DNA from 3 places in the Pseudarthrobacter sp. AB1 genome. Region 1 is predicted to be linked to each of the others. Evidence: riboswitches for the same ligand, from Rfam matches in the RefSeq annotation. Region 1 holds a riboswitch; each other region holds the start of a gene.
What was found. A riboswitch is a leader RNA that binds a small molecule or an ion and turns the genes downstream of it on or off. The one in region 1 is predicted to bind thiamine pyrophosphate.

Region 1 (8,011 bases):
ATGACGGCGAACGCGACGATGCCGATAAACATGTTGGGGAACCCGAACGCCGAGCTCTGCCACGTCTGCATGACCTGGCCACAGGAGATCCACGGATTAACGTCGCAGGCCGTTACGTGATTCGGATCCTCGAGGACGGCGAGCTTTTCCAGGACCAACGCCCCCGAGGCCAGCCAGCCGACGACGCCGGTGATGACCATCAGCCAACCGAAGGGCCGGTTACGTGCCATCGGCGGCACAGTCCCGGGCGTGACGGGCAACGGCTCCGCCGCAGGGGAGGCAGCTGGCGTTTCAGTGCCGTGGGAGGAAATGCTGGGCATGGTGTGTGGCGTCCTTTGCTTCGGGTGCTCCTTGCCCCGATTGTAACGCCGGTGACTGGAAGCAGCGTTCAGTCACCGCCCTCACGTCCTGATCCGTTGCCCGTGGTGCCGCCGTCTTCCAGCCCGGGTGTGAGAGAATGAACTTGGCTGGAGGCCGACCCACATTCGGACTCCGGTCCGGTGGCTTGTTTCAAGACCGCCAATGATGAGCAGGGCAGGCTTCGGATTCTCTGATCCGGCTTCCCGCAATTCCATTGGTCGGCACCTGGTTGTGGCGTGTAGAACAACGGGTTTCAGGACACAGCCGACGGCTCCCACGGGCTGCCGCACCCCTCTGCCGGTGCGAACCTGGGAGTATCCACTTGACTTCTGTCAACGCCTGCGGGTTTTGACAATATGCGCCCCAATGGGTGCCGGATGTGGCGGTACGTCAGGGGCAGGAGTGTTGCCACATATGGAAAACGAACAAGCACCAGCCGTTAATGATGAAGCCGTCGCCGAGGCTGCGGAAGCGCCCAAGAAGGTCACCCGGACGCGTCGGAAGGCAGCGCCGAAGGCCGCAGAGCCCGCACCCGTGACTGACGCCGCCGCCCATGCTGAGCCTGCGGCAGACGCCGCGCCGGAGCCTAAGGCGCCGGTGCGCCGGACCCGCGCACGTAAAGCGGTAGTCACCGCCGAACCATTGCCTGCCTTCGCTGCCGAGGTTTTGGAAGCACCTGCCGCCGTTGATGCCGAGAGCGCCGTAGAGACCGCTGCCGCCGTCGAACCGGCGGCCGAAGCCGCGGCCCCTGAAGCTGCAGCGGAGACCAAGCCTGTCCGCCGCCGCCGCGTGGCCACCCGCAAAACTTCGGCCCCCGACGTCGCTCCCGGGGCCGTCGACCAAACGGCTCCGGAACAGGCAGCCCCTGAAACTGCAGCAACGCCGGCCCCGGAAGCAGAGGAAGTCGCCGCTGCGGAGGCCGCCGCGCCCGCAGCAGCCGCCGTCGCCCCCGTCAACGCTGCCCCGGTCAACGCTGCCGCCGCGCCGGCTGGAGAACCGGCTGCTGCAGAGTCTGCCAGCCCGTTCAGTTCACTGTTCCTTGAGCCGGCGTCCACCTCGTCGGTGCTTTTCCAGGCCCCTGACCTGAGCACCGTGGTCCGTCCGGCACCGGCCGCCGCCGTGGTTGAAGAGCCGGAAGAGGACGACGCCGAAGACGGTGAAACGGACGACGCCAACGGCCGCCGCAGGCGCCGCAGCCGTGGTCGGCGGGGACGCAGCCGCACCGGCGAAAGTGATGCTGACAGCGAAAACGAAGGTGAGGACGGCGCAGCCGAAGAAACTGATGAGGAATCCGCCGGGCAGGCCGACGAAGGCGTGACGTCCCGTCGCCGTCGCCGTCGCCGCCGTGGCGACCAGGATCTGGAACTGACCGGCGGAGAAGGCGACGACCCGCCCAACACGGTGACCCGCGTCCGCGCGCCGCGTGCGGCCACAGAAGCGCCGGTCAACAACCGCGTCACATCCGTCAAGGGTTCCACCCGCCTCGAAGCCAAGAAACAGCGCCGCCGCGAATCCCGTGATACCGGCCGCCGCCGCACCGTCATCACCGAGGCCGAGTTCCTGGCCCGCCGCGAATCAGTGGACCGGCAGATGATCGTCCGCCAGCGCGACGACAGAATCCAGATCGGCGTCCTCGAAGACGGTGTGCTGGCCGAGCACTTTGTCTCCAAGACCCAGCAGGACTCCCTTATCGGCAACGTCTACCTCGGCAAGGTGCAGAACGTGCTGCCGTCCATGGAAGCGGCGTTTGTTGACATCGGACGCGGCCGCAACGCCGTCCTGTATGCCGGTGAAGTGAACTGGGAAGCCGTTAACCTCGAAGGCAAGCAGCGCCGGATCGAAAACGCGCTCAAGTCCGGCGACACCGTCCTGGTTCAGGTCACCAAGGATCCCGTGGGCCACAAGGGTGCACGCCTGACCAGCCAGATCTCGCTGCCTGGCCGCTACCTCGTCTACGTGCCCGGCGGCTCCATGACCGGCATCTCCCGCAAACTGCCCGACGTCGAGCGCAACCGCCTCAAGCGCATTCTCAAGGACCGCCTCCCGGAGCACGCCGGGGTCATTGTCCGCACCGCTGCCGAAGGCGCCTCGGAAGAGGAACTCACGCACGACATCAACAGGCTGCGCGCGCAGTGGGAAGGCATCGAAAGCCAGTCCACGTCGACCAAGATCCTCGCCCCGGAGCTCCTCTACGGCGAACCGGACCTCACCATCAAGGTGGTCCGTGACGTCTTCAACGAGGACTTCTCCAAGCTGATCGTCTCGGGTGAAGAGGCCTGGGACACTATCGAGGCCTACGTCACGTACGTTGCCCCGGACCTCGTGGGCCGCCTGGAAAAGTGGACCAAGGACCAGGACATCTTCGCCGCGTGGCGGATCGACGAGCAGATCCACAAGGCCCTGGAACGTAAGGTCTTCCTGCCTTCGGGCGGCTCGCTGGTCATTGACCGCACCGAAGCCATGACCGTGGTAGACGTTAACACAGGCAAGTTCACCGGCAGCGGTGGCAACCTCGAAGAAACCGTCACCAAGAACAACCTCGAGGCAGCCGAAGAAGTGGTCCGGCAGCTCCGGCTCCGCGACATCGGCGGCATCATCGTCATCGACTTTATCGATATGGTCCTCGAATCCAACCGGGACCTGGTCCTTCGCCGCATGGTGGAGTGCCTGGGCCGCGACCGGACCAAGCACCAGGTTGCAGAAGTGACGTCCCTGGGCCTCGTGCAGATGACGCGAAAGCGCATGGGTACCGGACTCCTGGAAGTCTTCGGGGAGCAGTGTGAAACCTGTGCAGGCCGCGGAATTGTCACCCACGACGACCCCGTGGAGCACCGCCGCGCCAATACCGTAGCCGCTGAGCACCACGTGCAGCGGGTGGACAGCCGGCAGGAACCCCGCATCAACGATCAGCGCGCCGACAGCATGCGCACGGACAGTCAGCGCCCGGACAGCCAGCCGGGTGGCCGCACTGACCGGAAGCGCCGCCGCGGACGTGGCGGCCAGCCACTGGAAACGGCACCGGCAGCGCCGGTGCAGATCCACACGGTCCACCCGGAACCCAGTGACGCCGAGCGCCATGCCAAGGCCGAGGCCACGCGGGCCGCGCTTGCGAACATTGCGGCCGCAGCCCACGCTGCGCACGTGCACGACGACGAAGTGGCTCGCGCATCAGCCGCGGCGGGACAATCTCCGGCTGCGCCAGTGCCTGCTGCGCCGGTGCCGGCTGCGCGGCCCGAGATGGACTCCAATGGCCGCCCGGCCGCTGTGCTGACGTTCGGCGGCGAGCAGGTGGTGCTGCCGTTCGTGGCCCACCACGAGGACCAGCCGCACGCACCGGCCCTGACGCTTGACCGCCTCGCGGAGGCCTTCGCCCGCCTTGGCGAGCCGGCCCCTGTAGTTGAAAACGAGCCGTCCGCAGTCCAGGCAGCTGCAAGCCAACCGGGCGAACCTGCCCGTCAGCAGCAGCCGGCAGTGGCGGAGAAGGATTACTCCGACCACACCGAGGAGCCCCGCGCCCGCCGTCCCCGGCGGAACCGGAGCGCCAGCCGTGCCCAAGGCGCAGCCAACGCCACGTCTGTGGAGCATCACGAAGCCGCTCCGGCGGCTGCCGCTGGACAGACCCACGCCGCCAAGGCCCCGGAATCCGTCAAGGCTGCGGTGGCTGACAAGCTTGCGGCCACCAACTCGCCTATCATCCTGGGTGTTGGGGTTCCGGCCTCGGAACTCTAACGAAGCAGCAGGGCAAGCCTCTACAACGGCGCCCGGACGTGTCTGTGAATCACAGGCTGCGTCCGGGCGTCAGGCGTTAAGTCCCGAGGGACGCTAGGCTGGTGACTGACACGGGGTGCCGCGCAGAGAGCCGGCTGAGATCCACACCCGTTGAACCTGTCCGGTTAGCACCGGCGAAGGGATGTCTCCTTTGGCTTCAACTTCTGTCCTTCCTCCCGCAACGCCCGCGGCGGTTCTGCCGGATATCTCAGCAAACCAGGGTGCGGTCCGGCCGGCGCCAGGCCGGTCTGGCAGCGTCCAGGTGCTTCGTGACGTCCCGCGGGTGCTGTCCATTGCCGGATCGGACCCGTCAGGCGGCGCGGGCGTCCAGGCCGACCTCAAAAGCATTGCGGCTCTTGGCGGCTACGGCATGGCGGCCATCACTGCACTGACAGTCCAGAACACCCAGGGTGTGCAGGCGGTTCACGTGCCGCCGGCATCCTTCCTGGGCCAGCAGCTGGATGCCATCAGCGACGACATCACCATCGATGCGGTCAAGATCGGCATGCTCGGCGATGCTGCGGTGATTGGAGTGGTCCGGGACTGGCTGGTAAAGGTGCGTCCCGCCGTCGTCGTTCTCGATCCGGTGATGGTGGCCACGAGCGGTGACCGGCTGCTGCAGGAGTCTGCCGAGGCAGCCCTGCGGGAGCTGCTCCCGCTCGCTGACCTGATCACCCCCAACCTGGCCGAATTGGCCATCCTGGTGGGGGAGCGGCAGGCACGGGACTGGCCTGATGCGCTCGGACAGGGGCAGCGGTTGTCCGCCGCGACCGGTGCCACGGTCCTGGTCAAGGGCGGCCACCTCGACGGCGGTGCCTGCCCGGATGCCCTGGTCAACGCCGCCGGGCTGCTCGCCCAGAAGGTAGTGGAAGTGAGCGGCGACAGGATCCCCACCCGCAACAGCCACGGCACCGGCTGCTCGCTGTCGTCGGCCATGGCTACGGCCCGGGCCAGGCTGGGGAACTGGGAATCCGCACTACGGCAAGTGAAGCCTTGGCTGGTCGGCGCACTGCAGGCCGCTGATCAGCTGGAGGTGGGCGGGGGCCACGGCCCCATCCACCACTTCCACCACATGCAACAGGTTCCGGCAGCCGGAGAATTCGCCCAGACGCTCCAGCGGGCGTCGGCGCCGGATCTTGCGGCCATCTACGGGCTGGATTTCATCCGCGGCCTGGCGGGCGGCACATTGGCAGAGGAACAGTTCGGCTACTACCTGGCGCAGGACGCCATCTACCTGAATGGCTATTCGCGGGTCCTTGCCCGCGCCAGTGCACTGGCGCCCACGGAAGCCGCTCAGACGTTCTGGGCAAACTCTGCCCGGCAATGCCTTGAGGTCGAATCCGAGCTGCACCGCACGTGGCTGAGCACCAGGACGGTGGACTCCGCCCTTGGCCCCGTCACCAAGTCCTATGTGGACCACCTGCTGGCAGCCTCGGCCTCCGGCAGCTACGCGGTCCTCGTCGCTGCGGTGCTGCCGTGCTTCTGGTTGTACGCCGAGGTGGGACAGACCCTCCACGCGGAGTTCCTGGCCGCCGGTGCACCGAAGGCGCATCCCTATGCCGACTGGTTGCGGGCCTACGCTGACGAGGACTTCGCGCAGGCCACCCGCGATGCCATCGCTTTGGCTGACGACGCGGGCCGGAGCGCTTCCGCGGATGAACGTGCGGCGATGCTGGTGGCGTTCAGGCAGTCGTGCCGGTTCGAAGTGGAGTTCTTCGACGCGCCGCGAATTCATTCCTGACAGTCCGGGGCCCGCGTGGCCTGTACGATAGTCAGGCACGGTTTTGGATTGTCAGTGCAGTACCTGCTTATGGGTCCTATCACAGACAACCGACCGTAACCAGCCTCATTTGCGGCCGAAGGCAAAATTAGCGTATTCTAGATCTTCGGTGCTTACGCCAACACTTGGGTTACGACCCCACGGCGTTGAGGCACAGCGAGAACCCAGCCGATTATGGAATCGGGTTCAGCACGCAAATTTAGTAATAAACGTCGAGAGAAGTGAGTTCCCAAGTGGTGTACGCGATTGTCCGCGCAGGCGGCCGCCAAGAGAAGGTTTCCGTTGGAGACTTCGTTACCCTGAACCGCGTCCCCGGTGGAGCCGGCAGCACTTTTGAGTTGCCCGCACTGCTCCTGGTAGACGGTGACAAAGTCACCTCTGCTGCTGCGGACCTGGCCAAGGTAACGGTTACGGCTGAGATCCTCGAAGACCTCCGTGGTCCGAAGATCGTCATCCAGAAGTTCAAGAACAAGACCGGTTACAAGAAGCGCCAGGGTCACCGTCAGGAATTGACCAAGGTCAAGATCACGGGTATCAAGTAACTCTTCGTTACTGTTCAGGTTCTTCAGCAGATTCCCCAGAATTTAAAGGCAGGCATTTCAAATGGCACATAAAAAAGGCGCGAGTTCCACTCGCAACGGTCGTGACTCCAACGCCCAGTACCTCGGCGTCAAGCGCTTCGGTGGTCAGGTAGTTTCCGCAGGCGAGATCATCGTCCGCCAGCGTGGCACCCACTTCCACCCGGGCGCCGGCGTTGGCCGTGGCGGCGACGACACACTGTTCGCACTGGCCCCGGGAGCCGTCCAGTTCGGCACCCGCCGCGGTCGCCGCGTAGTCAACATCGTTGCTGCTGCAGCTGCAGAGTAACAAATAGTTCTGAAACGGTGGAGCGGGCCATTTGGTCCGCTCCACTATTCTTTTAACCGCATTACAATCGTCTTGGCGCCCTTGGGCGTCAGGAAACAGCACTGAGGAGATCCACGTGGCGAGCTTTGTAGACCGGGTAGTACTGCACGTATCCGGCGGTACCGGCGGCCACGGCTGTGTCTCTGTTCACCGGGAGAAGTTCAAACCCCTGGGCGGTCCCGACGGCGGCAACGGCGGCGATGGCGGTGACGTCATCCTGCGCGTTGATCACCAGACCACCACGCTGCTGGACTACCACCACGCCCCGCACCGCCACGCGACCAACGGTGGCCCCGGAATGGGTGACTGGCGCGGCGGCAAGAGCGGGGAGACCCTCATCCTGCCCGTACCGGACGGCACCGTAGTCAAGGCCAAGGACGGCACCGTTTTGGCGGACCTCGTCGGCGAAGGCGCCGAATATGTGGCGGCTGCCGGTGGTCTGGGCGGCCTCGGCAATGCATCGCTGTCCTCGCAGAAGCGCCGTGCACCGGGCTTCGCCCTGCTGGGCATCGAGGGGGACGCCCGCGACATTGTGCTGGAACTGAAGTCCATCGCGGATATCGCACTGGTGGGTTTCCCCTCTGCCGGCAAATCCAGCCTGATCGCGGCCATGTCCGCCGCGCGCCCCAAGATCGCTGATTACCCCTTCACCACGCTGATCCCGAACCTGGGTGTTGTCCAGTCCGGCGATGTCCGATTCACCATTGCCGACGTCCCGGGCCTGATCGAGGGCGCCAGCGAAGGCAAGGGCCTTGGCCACCACTTCCTGCGCCATGTGGAGCGCTGCGCCGCCCTGGTACACGTACTGGACTGCGGAACGCTTGAATCGGACCGTGACCCGTTGGCAGACCTGGCCATCATCGAGGCCGAGCTGGAAAAGTACTCCGTAGACATGAGCTTCGCGGGTGCCGACGGCGAAGTGGTTCCGCTGAACCACCGCCCGCGCCTGGTCGCCTTGAACAAGGTAGATCTTCCGGACGGCAAGGACATGGCTGAATTTGTCCGCCCGGAACTCGAGTCACGCGGCTACCGGGTCTTCGAGATCTCGGCTACCAGCCACGAGGGTCTCCGCCAGCTGGGCTTCGCCATGGCCGAAATCGTCCAGGCCGCCCGTGCCGCCCTCGCGGCCGCCCCGCCCAAGGTCCAGCCGCCCATTCTGCGGCCCCGGGCCGTCAACGAATCCGGTTTCAAGATCCG
Region 2 (8,011 bases), on a different contig from region 1:
GTGACGGAGGAAATCCATGTTCAAAAAGTCCCTGGCCGCGGCCGGTCTGACCGTAGCACTGTTGTTCGTCCCTGTGGCCGCCAATGCGCTGGACTGTAGTAACGTCAGCCGCCCGGCCAATCTCACCGGCGCCACCTTCCACGAGCCGTACCCGGGCTTCGAGTTGTATATCAAGGGCAATTGGGCCTTCATCGTGGCGGAGAACGCTTGGGTCTTTGTACCGCCGGGATCGCTCAAAGCGCTCGATCCAACCGCGCCAATCGGCCAGAAGGGAAACTTTCAGAATGGCAGCGGTTATGCCCTGCTGGTCAACGCGCATTGTGACTCCAAGGGTGTCGTCCTGGACAATCGGCAGGCTGGCCACGGCATCCAGCTGATGGGGGGTTGCTAAAAGACCATCGGCGGAGAAGCAGGTAGCAGAGGTTCAGGAGGCCCAGAACCACGCCTACTGCTCGCTAACGTGGCGGGAACGACGTAAAGGTCGCCTTGGCACCCAGCCGCTTGGCCATCACATCGATGGCCGGCTGGTTCTGGTCCACGCACACGAACCTCCGGTCAAGTTTGGCCGCCACGGCGCCAAGGGTCCCGGAACCGGCGAAGAAGTCCAGGCACCAGTCCCCGGGCCGGCTTGACGCCGACACCACACGGCGGATGAGGCCCTCGGGCTTCTGCGTGGGGTAGCCGGTCTTTTCCTTGCCCGTGGGGGAGACGATGGTGTGCCACCAGACGTCGGTGGGCAGCTTTCCGAGCTCCCGCTTCGCCGGGGTCACCAGACCGGGGGCCATGTAGGGCTCGCGATCCACCTCTGCGTTGTCGAAGTGGTATTTCGCCGGGTTCTTGACGTACACGAGGATGTTGTCGTGCTTGGTGGGCCAGCGGTACTTGGCGCGGGCACCGTAATCGTAGGCCCAAATGATCTCGTTGAGGAAGCACTCGCGGCCGAAGATGGCGTCCAGCATTACCTTCGCGTAGTGGACTTCCCGGTAGTCCAGGTGGAGGTAGAGCGTGCCGTCGTCTGCCAGCAGCCGCCAGGCTTCTACGAGCCGGGGTTCCAGGAACGACCAGTAGTCACTGAAGGCGTCATCGTACCGGTGCAGGGCGCCCTTGATGGTGTCGTAGGAACGCCCCTTGAAGCCCACGCGGTCGCCATCCCCGTCGGTGTTCAGCACCATCCGCGTTTCCTGGCGCTTCTGGACCCTGCCGGTGTTGAACGGCGGGTCAACGTAAATCAAGGTGAAGGCGCCGTCCGGCAGCGAGGGGAGGAACTCCGCGTTGTCCGCGTGAACCACCAGGTTGCTGCCGTCCGGCGCCCAGACGGTGTCAGTCATCGACGCTGTTATGCCTCGGTGCTGCGCTGCTGCGGGCCGTTGTCGGCGCCGGCCACTACTTCCCCGTTGCGGCGCCGGGTGCGGGTCCGGCTGCGGCGGGCACGAGGGTCCACTTCGGCGTCGGCTGGAGCCGCAGTGGCCGGTTCCGGGGCGGGGCTGGTGCCGGCGGTCGACGCATCAGAGGTACGACGACGGCGGTCACCGGAGCGTCCGCCGGGCTCGCCAGTGCGGCGGCTGCTGTTGTCGCGACCACCGGAGCGGCCGGCGTCGCGGTTGCTGTCGCGCCCGCCGTCTCGTCCACTGTCGCGGCCACCGCTGGGGCGGGTGTTCTTCTTGCCGGTCTCGCCCAGGTCCTCGAGGACCTCGGCGTCGACGCCGGCCAGCACGCGCTTGTTGCGGGGCAGGCGGCCCTTGGTGCCTTGCGGGATGTCCAGCTCTTCGTAGAGGTGCGGCGAGGAGGAGTACGTTTCCACGGGCTCCGGGACGCTGAGTCCCAAGGCCTTGTTGATCAGGCCCCAGCGCGGCATGTCGTCCCAGTCAACGAAGGTCACGGCAGTGCCCTTGTTTCCGGCGCGGCCGGTGCGGCCCACTCGGTGCAGGTAGATCTTTTCGTCTTCGACGCACTGGTAGTTGATGACGTGCGTAACGTCGTCGACGTCGATGCCGCGGGCGGCGACGTCGGTGGCCACCAGGACGTCCACCTTGTTGTTGCGGAAGGCGCGGAGGGCCTGCTCGCGGGCGCCCTGGCCCAGGTCGCCGTGGATGGCGGCGGCGGCGAAGCCGCGGTCCACCAGTTCCTCGGCAACCTTCGCGGCGGTGCGCTTGGTCTTGGTGAAGATGATGGTGCGGCCGCGGCCGCGGGCCTGCAGGATGCGGGCCACAACTTCGATCTTATCCATGCTGTGGGCACGGTAGATGAGCTGGCGGATGTCGCGCTTGGTCAGACCCTCGTCGTCCGGATCAGCGGCCCGGATGTGCGTGGGCTGCGTCATGTACCGGCGGGCCATGGCGATGACAGGGCCGGGCATGGTGGCGGAGAACAGCAGCGTCTGCCGAACCGCAGGGGTACCGGCGATCAGCGTTTCCACGTCCGGGAGGAAGCCGAGGTCCAGCATTTCGTCGGCCTCGTCAAGGATGACCATCTTGACGTTTTTCAGGACGAGGTGCTTCTGCTTGTAAAGGTCAATGAGGCGGCCGGGGGTACCGACGACCACTTCGACGCCGTTCTGCAGGGCCTCCACCTGGGGCTCGTAGGCACGGCCGCCGTAGATGGTGGTGATGCGGGCGTTGCGCTTGCGGGAGGCGTTCTGGAGATCGTTGGCCACCTGGACGGCCAGTTCGCGGGTGGGCACGATGACCAGGGCCTGCGGTGCGCCGGGAACTGCGAGCTTGTCATAGCCGGCGTCGTCCGGACCCACAACGCGCTGCAGGGCGGGGATGCCGAAGCCGAGGGTCTTGCCGGTGCCGGTCTTGGCCTGCCCGATGATGTCGTGGCCCGAAAGCGCCACGGGCAGGGTCATGGCCTGGATGGGGAAGGGGTGGGTGATCCCGGCGTCGGCAAGGGATTCCACGATGTCGGCGCGGACGTTGAAGTCAGCGAAGGATTTTTCCTCAATCTCGTGCGGTTTCTCGTCCGAGATGATGGTTTCTTCGGGTTCGATCGTCTCGATGCCGGAGTCGTCAGTCAGGATCTGGTGGGTATGCAATTCACTCACAGTGGAGTTTCCTTAATTCATTTGGGCATTGGCGCTGCCTGCTCAACGGGCCGGCCAACGTGGCCGTTCCGGAGCACGCTCGAAGCGCGCAAGCAAATCCAGTGGAAGCCGATCGCGGGCTATCAAAATGCTGGCACTGGTGACCAACGGGTGCATCTCAAGATCGCGTAGGGGCGGGCTTGTTGAATTCAAATCAAGGAAATCAACGACCGGGCATCCATATCTACTTCTTCAGTCTAGCGGCACGGACCCTGAATCCCGGCTTTGGGCCGATCAGGCCGGGCACTGATGGTTCAGGCCAGCAGCTCGAAGTGGACCTCGCGCGCGGCAATATCGGAGGAGATCAGGCGGACACGCACCTTTGTGCCCGATTCCAGGTCGCCGGCGCAGCGGGCCGTCACGGCGGGTTCGGCGATCTGGATGACCCCCGAGGGGCCGTTCCCGTTTTTCGCAGCGCCGTTCCTGGCGCCGTTGCCGTTTTTCCCGTTTCCGTTGTCCTTTTGTGGCTTGGAGCCGGAAATCACGATCGCCTCGAATTCCTGGCCCACATGGTTGACCAGGAGCGCGGCCTCCACCGTGTCCAGCGCCATGCGCTCCATCCGCGAAGCCAACTGGTCGGATCCGGCCATGATCTCCGGCAGGGACGGCAGGGCTTCCCGCGCCCAGTCCGGTACCGGCTTGCCGTTGCTCAGCGCTTCGCAGATCACCAGCACGAAGCGGTCGATGAGGCGCCGGAGCGGTGCTGTGGTGTGGGCATAGGCGGCGCCGATGGCGGACTGGACGGCGTCGTCCGGGACGGTGCCGTCAAACGCCGTGTAGCTGGCGCCGCGGAACAGCATGCCGGCCGAGTGCAGGATGGCCAGTTGCCGGGGCTCTGTCGGATCAAGGCTGCGGAGGTATTCGCCGTAACTGATTTTGCCGTCCCAGGGCTTGCCCAATGCCTCGGTCTGGAGGCGGAAGTGACGCAGGGAGCGCTCGTCCGGCGCCGGCATGGTGCGCAAGATGCCCACCTTTCCCGCCAACATCAGGTTCGCTGCCGCCATTCCGGTCATCAGGGAAATCTGGGCGTTCCAGTCCTCCACCGGAAGCTGCGGTGCCGCGGCAATCCGGTAGCCGCCGTCGGGCAGTTGCACGATTTCCTGCTCGGGCATGTTCAGGCTGGCGCCGCCACGCTGCCGCTCCAGTTCAACCCGTTTGAGCCCCACTTCCTTCAGGAGCTGCAGCACGGGACCTGGCGTCCCGGCGTCGAGTTCGGCCTGGACTCCCTTGTAGCTCAGCTTGGCCCTGCTGCGGATGGTGGCCCTGCGGACACTGACCGTGGAGATCTGTGCGGTGTCGTCCAGCCCGAACTCCCACACGTAGGCGGAACAAAGCTGCCCGGCCAGGAGGCTGCCGGCTCCTTCGCTGATGACCTCCGGGTGCAGCGGGATCCGGCCGTCCGGGGCGTAGAACGTTTGGCCGCGGCGCCGGGTCTCTGCATCCAGCATGCCGCCGGGGCGGACAAAGGACGGCACGTCAGCGATGGCATAAAGCACGCGGTAGCCATCGTCCGCGCGCTCGATGAACAGCGCCTGGTCCAGGTCAGTGGAGGACGCCGGATCGATGGTGAGGAAGTCCACGTCTGTCAGGTCAGCGCCTGGCAACTCGTGTGCGGCCACTGCCGCTTCCGCGTCCCGGACCGCCTCCGCCGGGTAGGGTCCGGGCAGTTCCAGCTCGGTCCGCAGGGCGCTCAGTGCCGCCGCGAGCTCGTTGGTCTGCTCGTGGACGTTGGGGGCCAACCGATGATGTGACACGAAAATCAGGTTAGCCCGATTTTCATGGATCGTGCACGCCCACGGTCCGCCACGCGTGGGATTGTCAGGATGCGCCTGCGTTCAGGGCCGCCACGAGTGCTGCGGCAGCCGCTGCGGGATCGGGGGCCTCGGTGATGGCGCGCACCACCACAATCCTGCCGGCACCGGCCTCCACCACCTGCTCCACGTTGCCAAGATCGATGCCTCCGATGGCAAACCAGGGCAGCGTGGCCTGGGCGCCACCGGCAGCGCGGACTGCTTCGGCAGCGTACCGCACCAGCTCAAGGCCGACGGCGGCCCGGCCGGGCTTGGTGGGAGTGGCCCAGACCGGTCCGACGCAGAAGTAGTCCAGGCCGCGTTCGGACGTCAGCCCGCCGGACAGCCGGATGGCGCCTTCGATCTGTTCGGCGGTGTGCGTGGACAGCCCGATCGCTGTGGGTGCCCCGAGCAGGGCGCGGGCGGAAGCGACCGGCAGGTCTTTTTGCCCGATGTGGAAGACGGGGGCGCCGGACAGCATAGCGACATCGGCGCGGTCATTGACGGCCCATAGCTTTCCGTGGCGTTCGGCCGCGGCCTGAAGCACGGCCAGCAGCTCCAGCTCCTCCGCCGCCTCGATCGCCTTGTCTCGGAGCTGGATGATGTCGACGCCGCCGGCAAAAGCCGCGTCCACAAACTCGCCAAAGTCGCCCCGGTCACGGCGTGAGTCTGTGCATAGGTACAGCCGGGCGCTGTGCGGGAGGCCCGGGCCTGTGCCGCCGGTGGGGTCTGTTGCGATCAAGGATTCGGGGGTGGAAGAGCTGGCGGAGGGCGTGCCTGCAGCGGCGAAGGATTGCGCGTTCATGGAAACCAGCCTAATTCCCCTAAACTGGGCGAGTACTGCGGGAGCCCGTTGCAGCCGTCACAAAGCGGCCGGGCTGAGAGGGCGTCAGAGCCGACCGCTTGACCTGATCCGGCTAGTACCGGCGTAGGGAAGGAACCATATGCCCCCCGCAATAGGCAGCCCGCCTGAGACTGCATCAGCCCGACCGGACTCCGTGCTGCACGCCGACGTGGCGGTCATCGGCGGTGGAGTCATCGGCCACGCCATAGCCTGGGAGGCCCGGCGATCCGGCCGTTCCGTTGTGCTGATCGATGACGCGCCCGGGAGAGGCGCCACCTGGGCAGCCGCCGGCATGCTGGCCCCTGTAAGCGAACTCCACTATCAGGAGGAAGACCTCCTGGCGCTGATGCTTGCGTCCTCCGGCCTGTGGCCCGCCTTCGCGGCAGACCTTGCTCTGGCAGGGGCTGGCGAGACCGGATACCTGACGACGCCGACCCTCGCCATCGGCGCGGACGCCGCGGACCGCAGGGCGCTGATGGACCTCCGGGCCGTGCAGCAGGCCAGCGGCCTGGTGGTGGAACCCCTGACTGTCCGTGAGGCCAGATCCAGGGAATCCCTGCTCAGCCCGGCCATCTCCTGTGCCCTGGACATCCCCGCAGACCACCAGGTGGATCCACGTAGGCTGGTGGCGTGCCTCCAGGAAGTCCTGGCCCTCCATGAACCGGGAACAGAAACCGCCGTGGCAGGTGCCCGCGGGGGATTCGCCGTTGACCAGCGGGCCGCTGCCGTTCTTTGGGAGGACGGCCGCGTCAGCGGCGTGGCGCTCGCCGACGGCGGAACAGTCCAGGCCGGCGAGACTATCGTGGCCAACGGATTGCAGGCGGCCTCGCTGGAAGGCCTGCCGGTTGGGCTGTACCTGCCCCTGCGGCCCGTCTACGGTGACATCCTTCGACTTGCTGTGCCGCAGCACCTGCGCCCGCTCCTCACCTCGACAGTCCGCGGAATAGTCCATGGCGTGCCGGTCTACATCGTTCCCAGAGGGGACGGCACGGTGGTGATCGGGGCAACGCAACGGGAGGACGCGCTCGCCGGGACAGGCGATGGTGCTGTCTCGGCCGGCGGCGTCTACCAGCTGCTGCGTGACGCCCAGGTCCTGGTGCCGGCCGTCTCGGAGCTTGAACTCCTCGAATGTACGGCGCGGGCAAGGCCGGCGACCCCGGACAACGCGCCGCTCCTGGGCCGCGTACCGGTTTCCGCACCAGGAACGGGAAACCAGGAGAGCCTGGGGAACATTGCCGGGCTGATTGTTGCCACCGGGTTCTTCCGTCATGGAGTGCTCCTGGCTCCGGCGGCGGCAGCGATCTGCCGGGACTTGCTCGACGGCCGGACGGATCCTCGTTGGGGGGCGCTCAACCCGGCCCGCTTTTCAAGCCAGCACCGCACAGCCGGCACACAGTCCCCACCCACGGACATCAGCATCATGAAGGACCTCGACCCTCAGAAGGAATCAGCATGAACATCACCCTCAACGGCTCGCGCCATTCCGTCGCGGACGACGCCTCCATCACCACCCTCATCAGCCAGATCACAGGCCGCCCCCTCGCAGCTGACGGCCAGGCGACAGACGGGCAGAAACTTGGCGTCGCCGTCGCCCACAACTCCGAAGTAGTACCCCGCAGCCAGTGGTTCGTCACGGCGCTCGCCGAAGGTGACGACGTCGAACTGGTCACAGCAGTCCAGGGAGGCTGACACCATGACAGTAACCAGCAACATCAGCACACAGAAGCCGGCCGAAGCAGCTGACAGGCTGGTGATCGACGGCGTCGAGCTCGGCTCCCGCCTTATCATGGGCACCGGGGGGGCCCCGAGCCTCGACGGGCTGGGCGCTGCCCTGCTGGCGTCCGGAACCGAACTGACCACGGTGGCCATGAGGCGCTATTCGCCGGCCGAGTCGGGGTCCCTTTTCCAGCTCCTGGTGGACCACGGGATCCGGATCCTGCCCAACACTGCAGGCTGCTTCACGGCCCGGGACGCGGTTATGACGGCGGAACTTGCCCGCGAAGCGCTGGAAACGGACTGGCTCAAGCTGGAAGTCATCGCCGACGAACAGACCCTGCTGCCGGACGCCGTGGAGCTCGTGGATGCTACCGAACAGCTGGTAAACCGGGGCTTCAAGGTGTTCGCCTACACCAACGATGACCCGGTCCTGGCGCTGCGGCTGGAAAACCTGGGTGCCACCGCGGTCATGCCGCTCGGAGCGCCCATCGGTACCGGCCTGGGAATCCTGAATCCACACAACATCGAACTGATCGTCTCGCGCGCCTCGGTGCCCGTTGTGCTGGACGCCGGCATTGG
Region 3 (8,011 bases), on a different contig from region 1:
CGCTCCGCGGCCCACTTCGTCCACGCCCGCCAGGTAGCGGGCACCTTGCGCTTTGAAGGTCCGCTCGTGCCGCAGTGTCGGTGCTTTGGAGCGGACCCTGGACGTCAGGCGGGCCGGAGCCGGAGTGGCCGGCATCACTGCGGACACTGCTAGCCTCCCGCAGGCACGTTCCGGAAGACGGCCGGATAGTTGTCAAGGACCGTGATCCGGTTCAGCGGCCACGCGATGACGGCGGCTTTGCCTTCCACGTCCACGAGGTCGACGAATCCGCCATCGGACTCCATATGCGAGCGGGAATCCGCGGAGTGGTTCCGGTTATCGCCCATGACCCAGACCTTTCCTTCCGGAACAACGACGTCGAAGGCACGGATCTGCGGCACTTCAGCCCCATTGACATAGGCTTCATCAAGAGGGGAACCGTTGATGGTCAGTTTACCGCCGTCGTCGCAGCAGATCACCTCGTCACCGGGCAGCCCGATGACTCGTTTGACGAGGTGCTGCTCGGAGTTGTCCGGGAGCAGTCCCACAAAAGTCAGGCCGTCCTGGACCCAGGTGAATGGTCCCTTCGTTTCATCCGGCACGGTGCTCAGCCAGCCCTTGGTGTCACGGAACACCACAACGTCGCCGCGAGAGAGGGAAAACGGCTCCGGAACAAGCAGGTTTACGAAGATGCGGTCGTTGACGTCCAGGGTGCTGACCATGGATTCTGACGGAATATAGAACGCGCGGAACAGGAAGGTCTTGATCAGGAAGGACAGCACCACGGCGATCACCACCACCGTGGCAACCTCCTTCAGCCAGACAAAGAGCTGGCTGGGCGCGGCGGGCTCTGGAGTCGGAGCCGCGGATCGCCTGCCGGACAATGGCGCCGACGGGCTGCCGTCCGCCACGTCGTCTGAGTCGCCGCGGTTGGCAGTAACGTCTTCGGCAATCACATCGTCGGAGGTCGTGCCGCCGGAAATCGTATTGGCGGACATGCCGTCGGCGTCGGCACCGGGGGCGCCGTCGCGAGGCGGCTCGGGTGTCCGGGCATTGTTCTCGGGCATTTACTGTGCGTCCTCTGTTGTTGATCCTGCCGCTGGCGGCCGTAGTACTGCAGCAAATCTATCAAGTGGCCAGACGATCTGGACCGGCCTGCCGATGACACGGCCCATCGGCACCATGCCACCGCCGGGCGCACCGAGCAGGCTGCGTGAATCAGCAGATGCCGAGCGATGGTCACCGAGCAGCCACAGTCTCCCGTCGGGCACCACCGCGCTGAAGTTCTGCTTGCTTGGGCTGTCTCCGTCGAACAGGTACGGCTCATCGAGTGCCTGACCGTTGACGGTGATCTTTCCGTCTGCATCGCAGCAGACCACGGTCTCCCCCGGCAGGCCAATAACTCGCTTCACGTATGTGGTGTCACTGCCGGCCAGGCCCAGCCACTGACCAGCCGCGGCCACGGAATCCAGGAGGGGGCCCTTCCCACTGTTCAGGGGAGCGAACGATCCCCTGCCATCGAAAACCACAATGTCGCCTCGCCGGATGGGTTCGGTGTGGAAATCTGTCCTCGAGACCAGGATACGGTCCCCGTCAGCAAGGACCGGCTCCATGGATTCGGACGGAATGTAGTAGACATCCAGCAACAGGGAACGAACCAGGCCACTGACAGCCACTGCCAGGAGAACCGCCAGGAACACAAAACGCCAGCCCATTCTTCTGGGCTGGCGTTTTGTGTGGTCCATGATCCGTATTCCTGGGGCGCTGTTGCGAAGGGCTCCGGCGCTGGCCTGGTCCGGCTGGGGCCTGCTTTGTAGGTCCCTGAGGACTTACTTCTTGGGCTGGAAGTCGCGCTTTTCCTTGATCTTTGCAGCCTTGCCGCGCAGGTCGCGCATGTAGTACAGCTTTGCGCGACGCACGTCACCCTTGGAGACGACCTCGATCTTGTCGATGATCGGGGAGTGTACCGGGAAGGTACGCTCCACACCGACGCCGAAGGAGACCTTGCGGATGGTGAAGGTTTCGCGCAGACCGTCGCCGTGGCGGCCCAGGACGAAGCCCTGGAATACCTGGACACGGGAGTTCTTGCCTTCGATGATGTTCACGTGAACCTTGAGGGTGTCACCCGCGCGGAAGACGGGAACATCGGTGCGCAGCGAGGCTGCATCTACGGAATCGAGAATATGCATGATTGCACTCCTGGTGAACGCCACTGGTCATTCACTTTGGTTCACGGCGGGCAAGCCCGGAAGCACCGGGAATTACCGCCGAAAGTTAAGTGGGTCCGGTTCCTTCACTGATTGAAGGTCCCGGGGTGTCCAGCTGTTGGTGGCGCTCCCCCTGTGGCAGGTGCGGACCCAGCAGACACAAAGACTAATTTTGCCACACTCACAGGCCTACAGCCAATCGCCGCAGACCGCTGCCCCGCCGTTTCAGGCTGAGGGGTCGGTTCCGGCGTCGGGGTCGGTTCCGGCGTCGTGGTTGGTCCCGGCCTGCCGCCGCGCCCGGAGGTGACCGTCGACGACGTCGTACCCGAGGTCGCCAAAAGCCGTCCGGTCCGCACGTGGCAGCTTCCCGGCGTCGAACGTTTCCAGCAGGTCCGGGCGGCGTTTCGCCGTCCGCCGGTACTGCTCGTGGCGGCGCCACTGCGCGATCTTCCCGTGGTTGCCGCTCAGCAGCACGGCGGGGACCTCCCTGCCCCGCCAGCTGGAGGGCTTGGTGTATACGGGATATTCCAGCAGCCCGTCCGAATGTGACTCCTCCACCAACGAATCAGGGTTGCCCACCACTCCGGGCAGCAGTCTGCCGATGGCTTCGACCATCGCCAGCACGGCCACTTCGCCGCCGTTCAGGACATAGTCGCCAAGGCTCATGGGTCGAACCGTGAAGTGCTCTTCCGCCCACTCGGTGACACGCTCGTCGATGCCCTCATAACGACCGCAGGCGAAAACCAGCTGGTCCTCTTCGGCGAGCTCATAGGCCAGGGCCTGGCTGAAGCGCTCCCCGGCCGGCGAAGGGACAATCAGCACCGGCCTGGCGGCCATGCGCCCCGCGGTCTCGGCGCCTGCTTCGGCTTGACCGGCTCCGGCGACAGCAGCCAACGCCTGCGCCCAGGGCTCGGGCTTCATCACCATGCCGGCACCGCCGCCGTACGGGGTGTCGTCCACTGATCGATGCTTGTCGGTGGTGAAATCACGCAGATCATGGACGCGCAGGTCCAGCAGGCCGTCCTGGCGGGCCTTACCGATGAGCGAGAGTTCCAGGGGCGCCAGGTACTCCGGGAAGATACTGACGACGTCGATTCTCATCTACGCGTTTTCCTCCGGGTCGCCGGTAGCGGCTTCGCCATCGTTGACCTCAAAAAGCCCGTCCGGCGGCGTCAGCAGGACAAAACCGCCGGCCACATTGACCTCCGGAACGATCTGCTCCACGAACGGGACCAGGATTTCCTTGCCGTCCGGTGTTTTAACCACGAGCAGGTCCTGGACAGGCAACGTGTGCAGGGCGGCGACCTTGCCGACTACCCGCGAACCCACGCGGGCTTCGAGCCCCACGAGTTCGTGCTCGTACCAGCCTTCGTCGTCGTCCTCGTCCAGCTCTTCGGTTTCGATGAAGAGCTTGGCGCCACGCAGGGTCTCGGCTTGGTTGCGGGTTTCGATTCCCTCGAACGCGAGCAGAAGGATGTCCTTGTTCCACCGCGCACTCTCGACAATGAGGGCGCCGGCGGATGCAGGCTCCACCACAAACTCCGTACCGGGAACGAACCGGTCCCCGGGAGCATCGGTCAGCACCTGGACCGTCACTTCGCCGCGAATTCCATGCGGTTTGCCGATTCGTGCCACCTGAAGCTGCATCTGTTCCTCTGTCTGTGATCGTGCCCGAATTAGGCGATGTGGTGAAAGCACTCCGGCCCCTCCACCGTTGCTGGTGGAAGGGCCGGAGTAAAAACTGATGTTGCTGAGCGCTTAGCGGCGGCGGTCGGTGTCAACGACGTCGACCCTGACCGGTTCGCCGTCTGCCAGTGCTGCCACAACGGTGCGCAATGCCCGTGCGGTGCGGCCCTGGCGGCCGATCACCCGTCCCAGGTCATCCTGATGAACACGAACCTCAAGGGTGTCCCCGCGGCGGTTGTTCTTCGAGCTGACCTTGACATCGTCAGGCGAATCAACGATTCCCCGGACGAGGTGTTCGAGCGCTTCTGCCAGCAATCTACTCAGCCTCGGTGGTCTCTGCTTCGGCCGGGGCCTCGGCTGCGTCAGACTGCTTTGACTTCTTGGTGATGGCTTCCGGGATAATCACGGAACCCTTCTCCGGGGCAACAAAGGCAACCTTCGGAGCTTTGGTCTTCAGGGTGCCTTCCTGGCCCGGGAGGCCCTTGAACTTCTGCCAGTCACCGGTGATCTTGAGGATCGCGGCAACCTGCTCGGACGGCTGTGCGCCGACGCCGAGCCAGTACTGGGCACGGTCCGTGTCAACCTCGATGTATGAGGGCTCTTCGGTGGGGTGGTACTTGCCGATCTCTTCGATGGCACGGCCGTCACGCTTGGAGCGTGCGTCCATAACGACGATGCGGTAGTACGGTGCGCGCATCTTGCCAAAGCGCTTAAGGCGAATCTTTACGGCCACTTTTGTGGTCACTCCTGTTTCAGAAAAGGGGTAAACCGACGTTCTGCACCCGTGGGGCGGGCCATACTTGAGGGTTCAAAGGACAGGATCCAGACGCGGAGAGAGGGGCCACGCAGATCGAGTACCTGTTTATTGTGCCAGATCGGCGTCCGGATTTCGACTTGACACGGACGAATGGAGCAGCGGGGCGGACCGGCACGCCACAGCCAGCCTAGGACGACCAGACGTAGACACCGGTGCGCGCGGCGTCATCGATCGAGTTCGCCAGCTCGGCGACCTTCTGGACATACGTCCGGGCCTCGTCCACGCCGAAGGGCATGTCATCCTGGGCGGCCCACTTTTCAGCGACGTCATCCAGGACATTACCGTCCCCCTCAGTCTCATAACTGAGCAGGTCCGCCAGCGCACGCACCATGGCCGGCGGAACCCCGAGGAGCGAATCGCTGGCCACGTCCACCATGGCCAGTTCGTAGTCCGCGCCACCGGCGTGCACCGCAGCACCGGCAAGATCGCCAAGCTGTTCGATTTCGAAATCGCTGATTCCGGGAATCCGCAGGCCCTGGCCCGCCGGGGAGCCGCCCGCATCCAGGACGACCGCCCGCTTCAGCGCGGCATCGTGAGTGGAAACAAAAATTTCAGTGAAGCCCATGGGAACAGCCCTCATTCCGTCGACGGTGCGGCCCGGAAGGGCTGCATCAGGTGCCGCCCCGGCCGTTCAGAATCAGCCTAGTACAACGCGCCCCGCACCTTTGGCATCCGCACTCAGCGGACGGCGACACGGATCCTGTTGCGCCACGGATCCTCGAAGCGAAGCTCGGCGCCCGTGTGGTGCGAGGCCACACCGGCGACCTTCAGGCGATCGGCGAGCGCACCGACGTCGTCCCCGGAAGTGACCTCGATGAGCACTTCATCCAGGCCCAGGGTGTCCTTGCGGGGACCGGCGCCGCGGCTGTTCCAGACGTTCATGGCCATGTGGTGGTGATACCGGCCGGCCGAGACAAACAGCGCCTGCCCGTGCCAGCCTGCGGTCTTTTCGAAGCCCAGCGTGCCCACGTAGAAACGGTGCGCCGACTGGACGTCACCCACCTGGAGGTGGATGTGGCCCACCCCGGCTTCAGCGGCCTGCTGGCCGGCCACGGATTCCTGGGTCAGGTGCTGCTCAAGGTAGCGCTGCGGTGGCAGTGCCAGGCTGTCCATCACCACATCCTTCCCGTTCCAGGACCAGTTTTCTCGGGGCCTGTCCCAGTACAGTTCGATGCCGTTGCCTTCGGGGTCGTTGAAGTAGAAGGCCTCGCTGACGAGGTGGTCGGCGCTGCCCGTGAAGGATCGGGGTTCGTATTGCGCTGCAGAGGCCACCGTGGCAGCCAGTGACGCCTGGTTGTCAAAGAGCAGTGCGGTGTGGAACAGCCCGGCCTCTCCCCTGCCAGGCAGGTTCAGGGAAGGGGCGGCCGCGAGATGGACGAGCGGGCGTTGAAGGCGGCCAAGGTAGACGCCACCGTCCTCTTCCGCCACAACCTCCAGGCCGAGTGCGCGCTGGTAGTAGTCGGTCATCAGCTTCACGTCGCCCACCTTGAGCATCACGGTGCCCATGGAGAGGTCGGCAGGAAGGAGATCCCGGCTGGTGGCTTCTGCAGTCATTGAACGCTCCCGGTCCGTTGGCCTTCGGGGTCGAAGGCGGCTATACCTTCAATTTACTTGAAGCTTCAATTTAATTCAAGTGGCTGAACGCACAGACTGCAACTCCGGTCCCGTGAGTGCTGTCACCGGGCCGCCCTCGGCCTGTGGTAGCTTCGACTTGACCACACGGGAGCCCTTGCAGGGGCTGAGATCGGGCTGACGCAGCCTGCGACCGTTGAACCTGTCCGGGTAATGCCGGCGAAGGAAGTGAGTATTCATTGAATACACAAGAAACACAGCTGATCCCTGCCCACATTGAAGCCGACCAGGATCAAACGTTCCAGCCTGACACTCAGTCACTGAAGTCCCACTCGCTGGCGTTCATCACTGATGACGCCACCGGGATCCGGGTTCCCGTGACCGAGATCGCGCTGGAACCATCGCCGAACGGCGCGGCGAACGGGCCTTTCCGGACCTACCGCACGGCCGGGCCGGGCAGCGATCCGGTGGTGGGCCTCAACCCGTTCCGCTCGGAGTGGATCGCCGCCCGCGGCGACACCGAGCCGTACAGCGGACGGAAACGGAACCTGCTCGACGACGGTAAGTCGGCCGTGCGGCGCGGCGCAGCCTCTGCGGAGTGGAAGGGGGCACAGCCGGTGCCCCGCCGCGCCGTCGACGGCAGGACCGTCACGCAGATGCACTACGCACGGCAGGGTGTGGTGACCACCGAGATGCAGTTCGTTGCCCTCCGCGAGAACTGTGACGTGGAACTGGTCCGCAGCGAAGTCGCTGCCGGCCGCGCCATCATCCCCAACAACATCAACCACCCGGAATCCGAACCGATGATTATCGGCAAGGCCTTCCTGGTCAAGATCAACGCCAATATCGGCAACTCCGCGGTGACCAGCTCCATCGCCGAGGAAGTGGACAAACTCCAATGGGCCACCCAGTGGGGCGCCGACACGGTGATGGACCTCTCCACCGGAGATGACATCCACACCACGCGGGAATGGCTCATCCGCAACTCCCCCGTACCCATTGGCACGGTGCCGATCTACCAGGCCCTGGAGAAGGTCAATGGCGAGGCCAACGCACTGACGTGGGAAATCTTCCGGGACACCGTCATTGAGCAGTGCGAGCAGGGCGTGGACTACATGACCATCCACGCCGGTGTGCTGCTGCGTTACGTGCCGCTGACGGCCAACCGCGTCACCGGCATCGTCTCCCGGGGCGGTGCGATCATGGCGGGCTGGTGCCTGGCCCACCACCAGGAAAACTTTCTTTACACGCACTTCGACGAGCTGTGCGAGATCTTCGCCAAGTACGACGTCGCGTTCTCCCTGGGCGACGGACTGCGCCCGGGAGCCACTGCGGACGCCAACGACGCCGCCCAGTTCGCGGAGCTGGACACGCTCGCGGAGCTTACGCAGCGGGCGTGGGAATTCGATGTGCAGGTCATGGTGGAGGGTCCTGGGCACGTCCCGTTCCACCTGGTGCGGGAGAACGTGGAACGCCAGCAGGAACTCTGCAAGGGCGCCCCGTTCTACACACTGGGGCCCCTGGTCACGGACATTGCCCCGGGCTATGACCACATCACGTCCGCCATCGGCGCCACCGAAATCGCCCGGTACGGGACAGCCATGCTTTGTTACGTCACGCCCAAGGAGCACCTTGGCCTGCCGAACAAGGACGACGTGAAGACCGGGGTGATCACCTACAAGATCGCCGCCCACGCAGCCGACCTTGCCAAGGGCCACCCCGGCGCCCATGAACGGGACGACGCCCTGTC

Region 2: it holds a riboswitch for thiamine pyrophosphate, as region 1 does, so the genes downstream of both, thiO (glycine oxidase ThiO) here and thiD (bifunctional hydroxymethylpyrimidine kinase/phosphomethylpyrimidine kinase) in region 1, are expected to answer to the same signal.
Region 3: it holds a riboswitch for thiamine pyrophosphate, as region 1 does, so the genes downstream of both, thiC (phosphomethylpyrimidine synthase ThiC) here and thiD (bifunctional hydroxymethylpyrimidine kinase/phosphomethylpyrimidine kinase) in region 1, are expected to answer to the same signal.

Annotation. Positions count from the first base shown of each region.
Region 1 is NZ_PZKO01000060.1:61,696-69,706, forward strand. It holds gene DAD99_RS17095 (vitamin K epoxide reductase family protein) at 1-320, opposite strand, end outside; gene DAD99_RS17100 (Rne/Rng family ribonuclease) at 775-4,089, shown strand; TPP riboswitch at 4,191-4,288, shown strand; gene thiD (bifunctional hydroxymethylpyrimidine kinase/phosphomethylpyrimidine kinase) at 4,271-5,869, shown strand; gene rplU (50S ribosomal protein L21) at 6,142-6,450, shown strand; gene rpmA (50S ribosomal protein L27) at 6,512-6,775, shown strand; gene obgE (GTPase ObgE) at 6,891-8,011, shown strand, end outside.
Region 2 is NZ_PZKO01000055.1:226,991-235,001, forward strand. It holds gene DAD99_RS14825 (hypothetical protein) at 17-391, shown strand; gene DAD99_RS14830 (site-specific DNA-methyltransferase) at 456-1,328, opposite strand; gene DAD99_RS14835 (DEAD/DEAH box helicase) at 1,337-3,043, opposite strand; gene DAD99_RS14840 (RNB domain-containing ribonuclease) at 3,337-4,836, opposite strand; gene thiE (thiamine phosphate synthase) at 4,901-5,677, opposite strand; TPP riboswitch at 5,705-5,824, shown strand; gene thiO (glycine oxidase ThiO) at 5,817-7,172, shown strand; gene thiS (sulfur carrier protein ThiS) at 7,169-7,405, shown strand; gene DAD99_RS14860 (thiazole synthase) at 7,410-8,011, shown strand, end outside.
Region 3 is NZ_PZKO01000059.1:55,849-63,859, reverse strand. It holds gene DAD99_RS16715 (ribonuclease HII) at 1-135, opposite strand, end outside; gene lepB (signal peptidase I) at 150-1,046, opposite strand; gene lepB (signal peptidase I) at 1,047-1,724, opposite strand; gene rplS (50S ribosomal protein L19) at 1,809-2,168, opposite strand; gene trmD (tRNA (guanosine(37)-N1)-methyltransferase TrmD) at 2,412-3,287, opposite strand; gene rimM (ribosome maturation factor RimM) at 3,288-3,833, opposite strand; gene DAD99_RS16685 (RNA-binding protein) at 3,945-4,187, opposite strand; gene rpsP (30S ribosomal protein S16) at 4,189-4,605, opposite strand; gene DAD99_RS16675 (hypothetical protein) at 4,817-5,254, opposite strand; gene DAD99_RS16670 (VOC family protein) at 5,368-6,243, opposite strand; TPP riboswitch at 6,399-6,506, shown strand; gene thiC (phosphomethylpyrimidine synthase ThiC) at 6,501-8,011, shown strand, end outside.